Regions from separate parts of the Shewanella japonica genome, predicted to be linked through region 2. Evidence: predicted binding sites of a transcription regulator. Region 2 holds the regulator's gene; each other region holds the start of a gene.
What was found. Region 2 encodes NrdR, which represses ribonucleotide reductase genes. Its sites were predicted from a motif close to AAACACNANATNTNGTGTTT; they were not measured.
Positions count from the first base shown of each region.

Region 1: a site for NrdR is predicted at 1,905-1,924, ahead of nrdD (anaerobic ribonucleoside-triphosphate reductase). Genes of this name have one in related genera too.
Region 3: a site for NrdR is predicted at 1,067-1,086, ahead of nrdA (class 1a ribonucleoside-diphosphate reductase subunit alpha). Genes of this name have one in related genera too.

Region 1 covers NZ_CP020472.1:3,086,416-3,089,706, reverse strand. Annotated here, with positions in the region: gene SJ2017_RS13205 (DEAD/DEAH box helicase) at 1-670, opposite strand, end outside; gene rssA (patatin-like phospholipase RssA) at 803-1,774, shown strand; gene nrdD (anaerobic ribonucleoside-triphosphate reductase) at 1,985-3,291, shown strand, end outside.
Region 2 covers NZ_CP020472.1:3,695,972-3,699,262, forward strand. Annotated here, with positions in the region: gene SJ2017_RS15870 (riboflavin synthase) at 1-194, opposite strand, end outside; gene ribD (bifunctional diaminohydroxyphosphoribosylaminopyrimidine deaminase/5-amino-6-(5-phosphoribosylamino)uracil reductase RibD) at 281-1,420, opposite strand; gene nrdR (transcriptional regulator NrdR) at 1,491-1,940, opposite strand; gene glyA (serine hydroxymethyltransferase) at 2,117-3,291, opposite strand, start outside.
Region 3 covers NZ_CP020472.1:2,549,287-2,552,577, forward strand. Annotated here, with positions in the region: gene SJ2017_RS10845 (HAD family hydrolase) at 1-484, shown strand, start outside; gene nrdA (class 1a ribonucleoside-diphosphate reductase subunit alpha) at 1,291-3,291, shown strand, end outside.

The DNA.
Region 1 (3,291 bases), 610 kb from region 2:
CACGTTGCTGAATGTCTTTATGCTCGTTATGAGATGCCCCAATGGCTACATGGCTTGGCGTTTTTAGTAATGTGGCAGCAATATCATTAATATGGTCATGATCTAACGTGGCTGAAAACATTAATGTTTGTCGACGTTTGTGATCTGCAGCTTCGTTAATGGCTTTTAATTGCGGCGCAAAACCTAAATCAAGCATTCGGTCGGCTTCATCAAGAATAAGGAGCTCTAAGCCATTTAAGTAAAGATGACGTTGCTCTAAGTGATCAGCGATACGCCCGGGTGTAGCCACAATAAAGTGAGGGTCACGAGATAACGATTTAGCTTGATCATTAAAGTTTTCCCCTCCTAAAATACTGACCGCTTTATATTGGGTATTTGCCACTAATAAACGTAATTGACCGTATACTTGCTGAGCCAATTCCCTTGTCGGTAGTAATATCAACACACGAGGGTCTTTTTTAGAAAGCGCTTTTGTTGAAATAACACGCTGAAGTGCGGGTAACAAAAACGCCAAGGTTTTACCTGAACCGGTTTTTGAAGATGCCATTAAATCTTTACCTGCTAAGGCAATTGGCAGGGCTTGCTGCTGAATTTCGGTTGGCTCAGAAATGCCCATATGCTTTAGACTTTCAAGTAAGCGTTTGTCTAAAGAAAAATCGGTAAATAACAAAGGTAAATCCCCTAAAAAATGATAGCCAGATATTATAACGTGTATGCTAGGCGATAGCCAACAGCTAAAGGCTCAGTTATGCTGAGTTTATAAGATTAATTGAGTCAAATTAAGCTACAAGGGATGTAAAAGATGTCGGAGCATGAAAATGAGCCTACGGTGAATAAACCATTAAGAGTCGGTGTGGCACTGGGTAGTGGCGCAGCTAAAGGTTGGGCCCATATCGGTGTATTGAAAGAACTGGCTGAAATGGGAATACATCCAGATAAAATTGCAGGATGTTCAGTTGGTGCATTGGTAGGTGCAGCGTATGCCAATGATCATCTTGATGAGCTAGAAGCGTGGGTGCGTGGTTTTTCCAGTTGGGATGTTTTAGGTCTGATGGATTTAAGCTGGCGTAAAGGCGGGCTGATAAGCGGTGAAAAAGTTTTTGATGTGCTGGCTGGCCGAATTGGTGAGCTAAAAATTGAACAACTGAAAAAACCATTCTCAGCGGTGGCAACAGATTTATACTCCGGACAAGAAATTTGGTTTAAAGAAGGGGATTTACGACACGCTGTTAGAGCATCATGTTCAATGCCAGGGTTTTTACCACCTGTTCAACTAGAAGACAGATGGCTAGTCGACGGCGCTGTGGTGAATCCTGTTCCAGTATCAATGTGCCGCGCGATGGGAGTTGATGTGGTCATTGCTGTTGATTTAAACGGCCATCGCCGTAACAGTATGCATATGTTGCCACAACAGATGAAAAGCCGTGCTCCTACAGCGTTAGAAAAACAACAACAAGAAGCCAAAGAGCCAGACTCTGCTTTTATGGATATTCTGGGTAAAGGTAAAGAGTACATTGCTAGCTTTTCAGAGAAGTTTTCGATGTCGACTAAATCCCATCCAGGCATGATTGCAGTGATGTCTCAGTCAATGGATATTCTGGAGCAGCGCCATAAACGTGCAAGACTGATGGGCGATCCACCTGATGTTTGCTTAGTTCCACAGCTTGCTGATATTGGCACCATGGAGTTTCATCGTGCGGCAGAAGCCATTGAAGCTGGCAGGCAGTCTGTGCGTCAAACTGCTCATTTAATCAACTCTGCTTTAGGGCGATAACGTTTTTCAATTACTCGGTCAAGCTCTGTTTTGCCAAATAGTGCAGAGCTTGGCAGTAATATTTTTCATTTCACTTCCCCTCATCAAACTATGATCCAGATCATAGATTTCTAGTCTTCGTTATAGCTTAATACACCATATCTAGTGTTTATTGGTTTCTTGTTGTGGATATATAGTGTTTATATCCTGTGCATAAATGGAGTAAAAGTAATGCCTGTAGTAATTAAAAGGGACGGTTGTCGGACTGTATTTGATGAGTCTAGAATTAGGGATGCCATCGTTGCTGCTATGGCGACGGCTACAGGTCATGCTGATGTTGATTACGCCGCTACCATTGCGGGTGTAATCCGAAATCAAGTCGCGAACGAAGAAGAAGTACAAATTCACCATTTACAAGATTTAGTGGAAAATCTATTAATGGAAGGGCCTCATAAAGAGGTTGCACGTCATTATATTGAATACCGTCACGATCGTGATATTTGCCGTGAAGCAAAAAGTAAACTTAACTGTGAAATTCGTGGGTTAGTTGAGCAAAGTGATAGCTCAATTTTGAACGAAAATGCCAATAAAGACGCTAAAGTTATTCCTACACAACGCGACTTACTCGCGGGTATTGTAGCCAAGCATTATGCTAAATCACACTTGTTACCAAAAGACATTGTAGCTGCTCATGAATCGGGTCAACTGCATTATCATGATTTAGATTATGCGCCTTTCTTCCCGATGTTTAACTGCATGTTAATTGATTTAGCAGGCATGATGACCCATGGCTTTAAAATGGGTAATGCCGAAATTGATACACCAAAATCAATTTCAACTGCCACAGCGGTCACTGCACAGATTATTGCCCAAGTTGCTAGCCATATTTATGGCGGCACAACGATTAACCGTATCGATGAAGTGTTAGCGGAATTTGTGCAAAAGAGTTACCAGAAACAACTGGTGATTGGTAAAGAGTGGGGCGTGAGCGATGTGGAAGCATTTGCTATGGCGCAAACTGAAAAAGAATGTCATGACGCATTCCAGTCATTAGAATATGAAGTGAACACTCTGCACACTGCTAATGGACAGACTCCGTTTGTGACGTTTGGTTTTGGTCTAGGTACCAGCTGGGAGTCACGCTTAATTCAAAAGTCGATACTAACAGTACGTATGGCAGGCCTTGGTAAAAACCGTAAAACCGCGGTGTTCCCAAAACTTGTATTTGCTATTCGTGATGGCGTTAACCATAAAGCGGCTGACAGTAATTACGATATTAAAAAGTTGGCTTTAGAATGTGCCACGATGCGCATGTACCCTGATATTTTAAATTACGAGCAAGTTGAACGTGTTGCTGGTTCGTTTAAAACGCCAATGGGCTGTCGCTCTTTCTTAGGTACATATGAAGAGAATGGCGAGTTAATTCATGAAGGCCGTAATAATTTAGGTGTGGTTAGCCTTAACTTACCTAGAATCGCAATCGAAGCTAAAGGCGATGAAAAAGCCTTCTTTGCATTACTTGATGAGAGAATGACTTT
Region 2 (3,291 bases):
GCTGAAATATCTGCAACATAACCATCAGGTAGACATTGTACAACCGTTAAGCACACGCCATTGGTTGCAATACTATCTCCTAGTTTGACATCAGATAAATCCAAACTACCACTTGCAACATTTAAACGAATATCATCGCCTTTGCGATCAATTTTTCTTAATGTGCCTAGGGCTTCAATAATGCCGGTAAACATAAATACTCACTTGTTATCTTATTCAATATTATTTAACAGTGTTCGTTGCCTAATACCGTTTAAATAATGGCAAAAAATCTTGTTGCTTATAGAGCAAATATCATTCTTAGATCTGCACCGACTCGACGCGTATCGTTAAGTTGTATTTTAGGGATATCTGACATGGCTTGGTAATCATCAAGCTGGACTAAATTACGACCTTGGCTACCCAGTAACTTCATCGCTTGATATAAATACAATTCATCACCTAAGCCTTGTTTGATGACGCTACCCGCTAATGTTGCTCCAGCTTCTACGAGAACCGTATTGCATTGCTTACCTAAATAAGTAAATAACGCATGTAAATCAACGCGTCCATCATCATTTGCACCAATAGTGATACAACTAACATGATTGTTAAATCTTTCTCTCACTTCTGCGGGGTATTCCACACATGAAACCAACAGTATAGGAGACGCTATTTCAAACAGTGTAAAGTCATTTGTTAGCCTAGCTTTACTATCTAGAATAACCCTTAATGGTTGTTTAATTTCACTTTCTGCTAAATGCTCTTTTACACTGCCTAATTCTTCATAACGGACATTCATCGAAGGGTTGTCAGCAAGTAGCGTTTCTACACCAGTTATAATAGCGCATTGTCGAGCACGTAACTTTTGCACATCCGCTCGGGCTTCAGGTCCTGTAATCCATTTAGACACCCCATTAGACAATGCCGTTTTGCCATCAATACTGGCAGCAAGCTTAATGGTAACAAGTGGCAAGCCTGTGAGCATTCGCTTAGTAAACCCAAGATTAAGTTGTTTGGCTTGCTCGGTTAATAATCCGACTTCAACCTCAATTCCCGCTTCTTGTAGCATTCGAATACCATTACCTGCCACTTGCGGGTTGGCATCAACCTCAGCAATAACAACCCTTTTTATCCCCGCATTTATTAACGCTAATGCACAAGGAGGGGTTCGGCCATAATGACTGCAAGGCTCAAGGGTGACATAGGCAGTGGCTTGGCTTAATTTATCTTGCTGCTGATTGGTTTGTACTGCATTTAAAGCGTGAATTTCAGCGTGCGGGCCCCCCGCTTTAATATGATAACCTTGACCAATAATCTGCTCGCCAACGGCAATCACACAGCCTACGTTTGGATTAGGCCGAGTTGTATAACGTCCTTTTTCTGCTAATGAAATTGCCAGACTCATCATTGAAATATCAAGGATAGACCACTGAGACATAAAAACCTTCTTGATTGCACCAAAACGATAAAAAGCAATATTTTGCTAGCGGCAAGTAATGATAATGCGGTTACTTTTGTAACTTAGCGATTGCTTCACCAAATTGAGACACATCTTCAAATGCACGATAAACAGAAGCAAAGCGAATATAGGCAACCTTATCAAGCACCATTAACTGCTCCATCATTAAGTTACCGATCATAGCAGAGTCAATTTCTCGTTCGCCTGTCGCACGAAGCGTGGATTTTATTTTTGTTAATGCTTGCTCAATTTGATCCATAGAAACAGGGCGTTTTTCAACTGCTCTGAGCATACCGCCACGAAGTTTCTCTTCATCAAATGGCTGACGAGTGCCATCTTGTTTGATCACTCTAGGCATCACCAGCTCAGCACCTTCAAAGGTTGTAAAGCGTTCATGGCACTCTGTACATTCCCGGCGACGACGTACTTGGTGGCCATCAGCCACAAGTCGAGAGTCAATCACTTTAGTATCTGTCGCGCTACAAAATGGGCAATGCATATTCGCTCCTGAAATTAAAAAGAAAATGGCTGTAAGTACTCGGTACTTACAGCCATTAAAGTTTATCCTATTTACTTTATAAGGTTAACCTTATCGATAAGATTATCCTGCCAAGATAAATTGAATAAAGCCAGTCTTACTCAATCACGTTCCTGTTACAGAACACTTGAAAGGTATTAACCGTAAACAGGGAACTTAGCACATAATTCAAGCACTTGATTCTTCACACGCTCAATCGTGGCTTCATTATTAATATCGTCAAGTACATCACACATCCAGTTGGTTAATTCAACTGATTCAGTTTCAGTAAAACCACGACGTGTAATTGCAGGAGAACCAATACGTAAACCTGAAGTCACAAACGGTGAACGTGGATCATTTGGCACCGAGTTTTTGTTCACTGTGATGTTAGCTTTGCCTAAGGCAGCATCAGCATCTTTACCAGTCATATCTTTGCTGATTAAATCAAGCAGGAATAAGTGGTTATCAGTACCGCCAGATACCACATCATAGCCACGTTCGATAAAGGTTTTAGCCATCACTTTAGCGTTGGCAACAACTTGCTCTTGGTAAGTCGTAAACTCTGGATCTAATGCTTCTTTAAATGCAACTGCTTTAGCTGCAATAACGTGCATTAATGGACCACCTTGACCGCCAGGGAATACTGCTGAGTTTAATTTTTTATAGATATCTTCATCGTTTGATGCAGATAAAATTAATCCACCACGAGGACCGGCAAGTGTTTTGTGTGTCGTCGTTGTCACTACGTGAGCATGTGGTAACGGGTTCGGATAGATACCAGCAGCAACAAGACCTGCAACGTGGGCCATATCAACAAATAAGTAAGCACCTACTTTGTCAGCGATTTCGCGGAATTTACCCCAATCGATGATACCTGAATATGCAGAGAAACCAGCAATAATCATTTTAGGCTTATGTTCAACAGCTAAACGCTCTACTTCTGCATAATCGATTTTGCCAGTCGTTTCATCAATACCGTACTGAACCGCATTGTATAATTTGCCTGAAAAGCTCACATGAGACCCGTGAGTCAAGTGACCACCGTGTGCCAGGCTCATACCTAAAACGGTGTCACCACCTTGTAAAAGCGCCATGAAAACAGCTGAGTTTGCCTGAGAACCAGAATGCGGCTGAACATTAGCGTATGTTGCGCCGAACAACTCTTTAGCACGTGAAATAGCTAATTCTTCAGCAATATCAACATGCTCACAACCACCATAGTAACGCTTACCAGGGTAACCTTCTGCGTACTTATTGGTTAACTGAGAACCTTGTGCTTCAAGAACACGTGGGCTGGTATAATTTTCTGATGCGATTAATTCAATGTGCT
Region 3 (3,291 bases), 1.1 Mb from region 2:
TGCTGTACCAGAGTTAAATGAATCAGAGCAAGTAACCATTCAACAGAGTCTGCTTGAACACTATAAAAAAGTGAATGGTCAAAAAGCCTCTTTATTCGAAGGTTTAGCTTCATTTCTCACTTTACTTGAAACAAAAGCAATACCGTTTGGGGTGGTAACAAATAAACAAGCAAAGTTTACTCGTCCGTTAATTGATGCTTTAGGGCTAACTGAACGTTTAACTAGCATCGTTAGTGGCGACTCTACCCTTCACCCTAAACCTCACACTGCCCCTATGTTATTAGCAGCTCAGCAAATTAACTGTGCGCCTGCAAATATATTGTACCTAGGTGATGCTGAGCGAGATCTAGTCGCAGCAAGTAATGCGGGCATGATTGGCGGCACTGCTATGTGGGGATATCTTTCAGACGATGATCAGCCAGAATTATGGCCAAGTAAAATTGTATTTAACACAGTTAACGATTTACTCCAATTTTTTGAATAACAAGAACAACTAAAATAGTACTCTTCATAAATTCAATGCTTACATGTAAATCTTAATGTAATGATGCAAAAGTGATTGGTAAATTGCTGCTTCAAATGTCACAGTTGAAACATCATTGACATGACTCACTTTCGATACATATCAGCAAGCCTTTAATGCTCTCACTATAGAGTTTCTTTACTAACGACTTTTCTGCACTAACGGCATTGCTGTCACTTCACTTTTTATCTCACTGTTCTAAAGATAACAGTAGTCAATTTAGTGCAATGAACTCATCAATGACACTGTACTTTGACTCATAAAGCTAAATGAAAACTCATTTTTCATTTTACATTCAAACATCACAAAAAAATCAAACTATTTTTATATAAAAACAATCGATCGCTGAATATTTTAGCGATCAATCTAATCACGTTAACTGTCTAAAAAAACAACGTCACAAGAAATTCAACGGCTATTTTGCGTTAGCAGGTTAGCTTTTACTAACTTGAATGACTATCCATAAGATATCCACAACTTATTAATTAAAATCCTACTTGCAAATGGTGACCAACCTCACTATCTTGTATGTTAGTTTTTATAAAACACCATATCTTGTGTGTGACATCAATACGAGGCACTAGCGATAAAAGCGCAGTATCTCGCTGTAACACTAGTATTTTTATCAATATTAGTTTGTTAATTGAATTTGGATGATCAACTTACAAGGGACGTATTGTGATTTATTGGCGATCGTAACGTAGTCGATAAAAAAAGATCCAATGAATAAATTACACCAATAAATATCGAATCAAGGCCTCTTTTTAATGAACAGCAATATGACAGTCACTAAACGCAGTGGCGAACGCGAAACAATCGATTTAGATAAGATCCATCGCGTAATCGAGTGGGCAGCCAAAGGCTTAAACAACGTATCAGTTTCAGAAGTAGAATTACGTTCTCACTTACAGTTTTTTGAAGGCATTCCTACAGAGGCTATTCACGAAACAATCATCAAAGCAGCAGCTGACTTAATCTCTCCAGAGTCACCAGATTACCAATTTCTTGCTGCGCGTTTAGCTGTTTTTCATCTGCGTAAAAAAGCCTTCGGTCAATTCGAGCCTCCAAAATTAATTGATCAAGTCAATCGTTTGGTTGAGTTGGGTAAGTACGACAAGCACATTATCGAAGACTACACAGCAGAAGAGTTAACTATCTTAGATAGCTACATCGACCACTGGCGTGACATGGACTTCTCATATGCTGCTGTTAAGCAACTCGAAGGGAAATACCTAGTTCAAAACCGTGTGACTAATGAAATTTACGAAAGTGCACAGTTTCTCTATATCTTGGTAGCTGCTTGCTTATTTGCTAAGTATCCAAAAGAAACACGTCTTGACTACATTAAGCGTTTCTACGATGCCGTATCGACATTTAAAATTTCACTTCCAACGCCAATCATGGCTGGTGTGCGCACCCCTACTCGTCAATTCAGTTCGTGCGTATTAATTGAATGTGACGATAGCCTTGATTCAATTAATGCGACTGCTTCTTCAATTGTAAAATACGTAAGTCAACGTGCGGGTATTGGTATTAACGCAGGCCGTATTCGAGCTTTAGGTAGCCCAATCCGAGGCGGTGAAGCATTCCACACTGGTTGCTTACCGTTTTATAAATATTTCCAAACTGCGGTAAAGTCTTGCTCACAAGGCGGAGTTCGTGGCGGCGCAGCGACATTATTTTACCCATTATGGCACTTAGAGGTTGAATCACTTCTTGTGCTTAAAAATAACCGTGGTGTAGAAGATAACCGTGTTCGTCATTTAGATTACGGCGTGCAATTAAACAAATTGATGTACCAACGCTTAATTAAGTCTGAAAATATTAGCTTATTTAGCCCATCTGATGTACCTGGTTTATACGATGCATTCTTCGCTGACCAAGTAGAGTTTGAGCGCCTATATCTTCAATACGAAGCGGATAGCAGCATTCGTCGTAAAGAGATTAAAGCCGTTGAATTATTTTCATTAATGATGCAAGAACGAGCATCAACTGGCCGAATCTATATTCAAAATGTTGATCACTGTAATACTCATAGTCCATTTGACCCGCAAGTAGCGCCAATTAAACAGTCTAACCTTTGTTTAGAAATCGCTTTACCAACTAAGCCAATGCGTAACATTGAAGATCCTAATGGTGAAATTGCATTATGTACTTTATCAGCGCTTAACTTGGGTGCTATCAAAGACTTATCTGAATTAGAACCGCTTGCAGACCTAGCCGTTCGTGCATTAGATAATTTACTTGATTATCAAGATTACCCAATTATCTCTGCTCAACTGGGTTCTATGAACCGTAGAACGCTAGGTATAGGCGTTATTAACTTCGCAAATTACCTTGCGAAAAATGGCATGAAATATTCTGATGGCTCTGGTAATAACTTAACCCATAAGACGTTTGAAGCGATTCAGTTCTACTTACTTAAAGCTTCTATGAACCTAGCAAAAGAGCAAGGTGCATGTCCTTTATTTAATGAAACGACTTACGCTGAAGGTGTTTTACCAATTGACACATATAAGCGTGATTTAGATAAAATCTGTGATGAACCATTACATATGGATTGGGAAGGATTACGTAGTGACATTAAAACTCACGGCTTACGTAACTCTACTCTATCAGCATTAATGCCATCAGAAACGTCTTCGCAAATTTCTAACGCAACAAATGGCATCGAGCCACCACGTGGCTTAATCAGCGTTAAAGCAAGTAAAGATGGGCAATTAAAGCAAGTTGTTCCTGACTTTGATGAGCTAAAACATCAATATGAA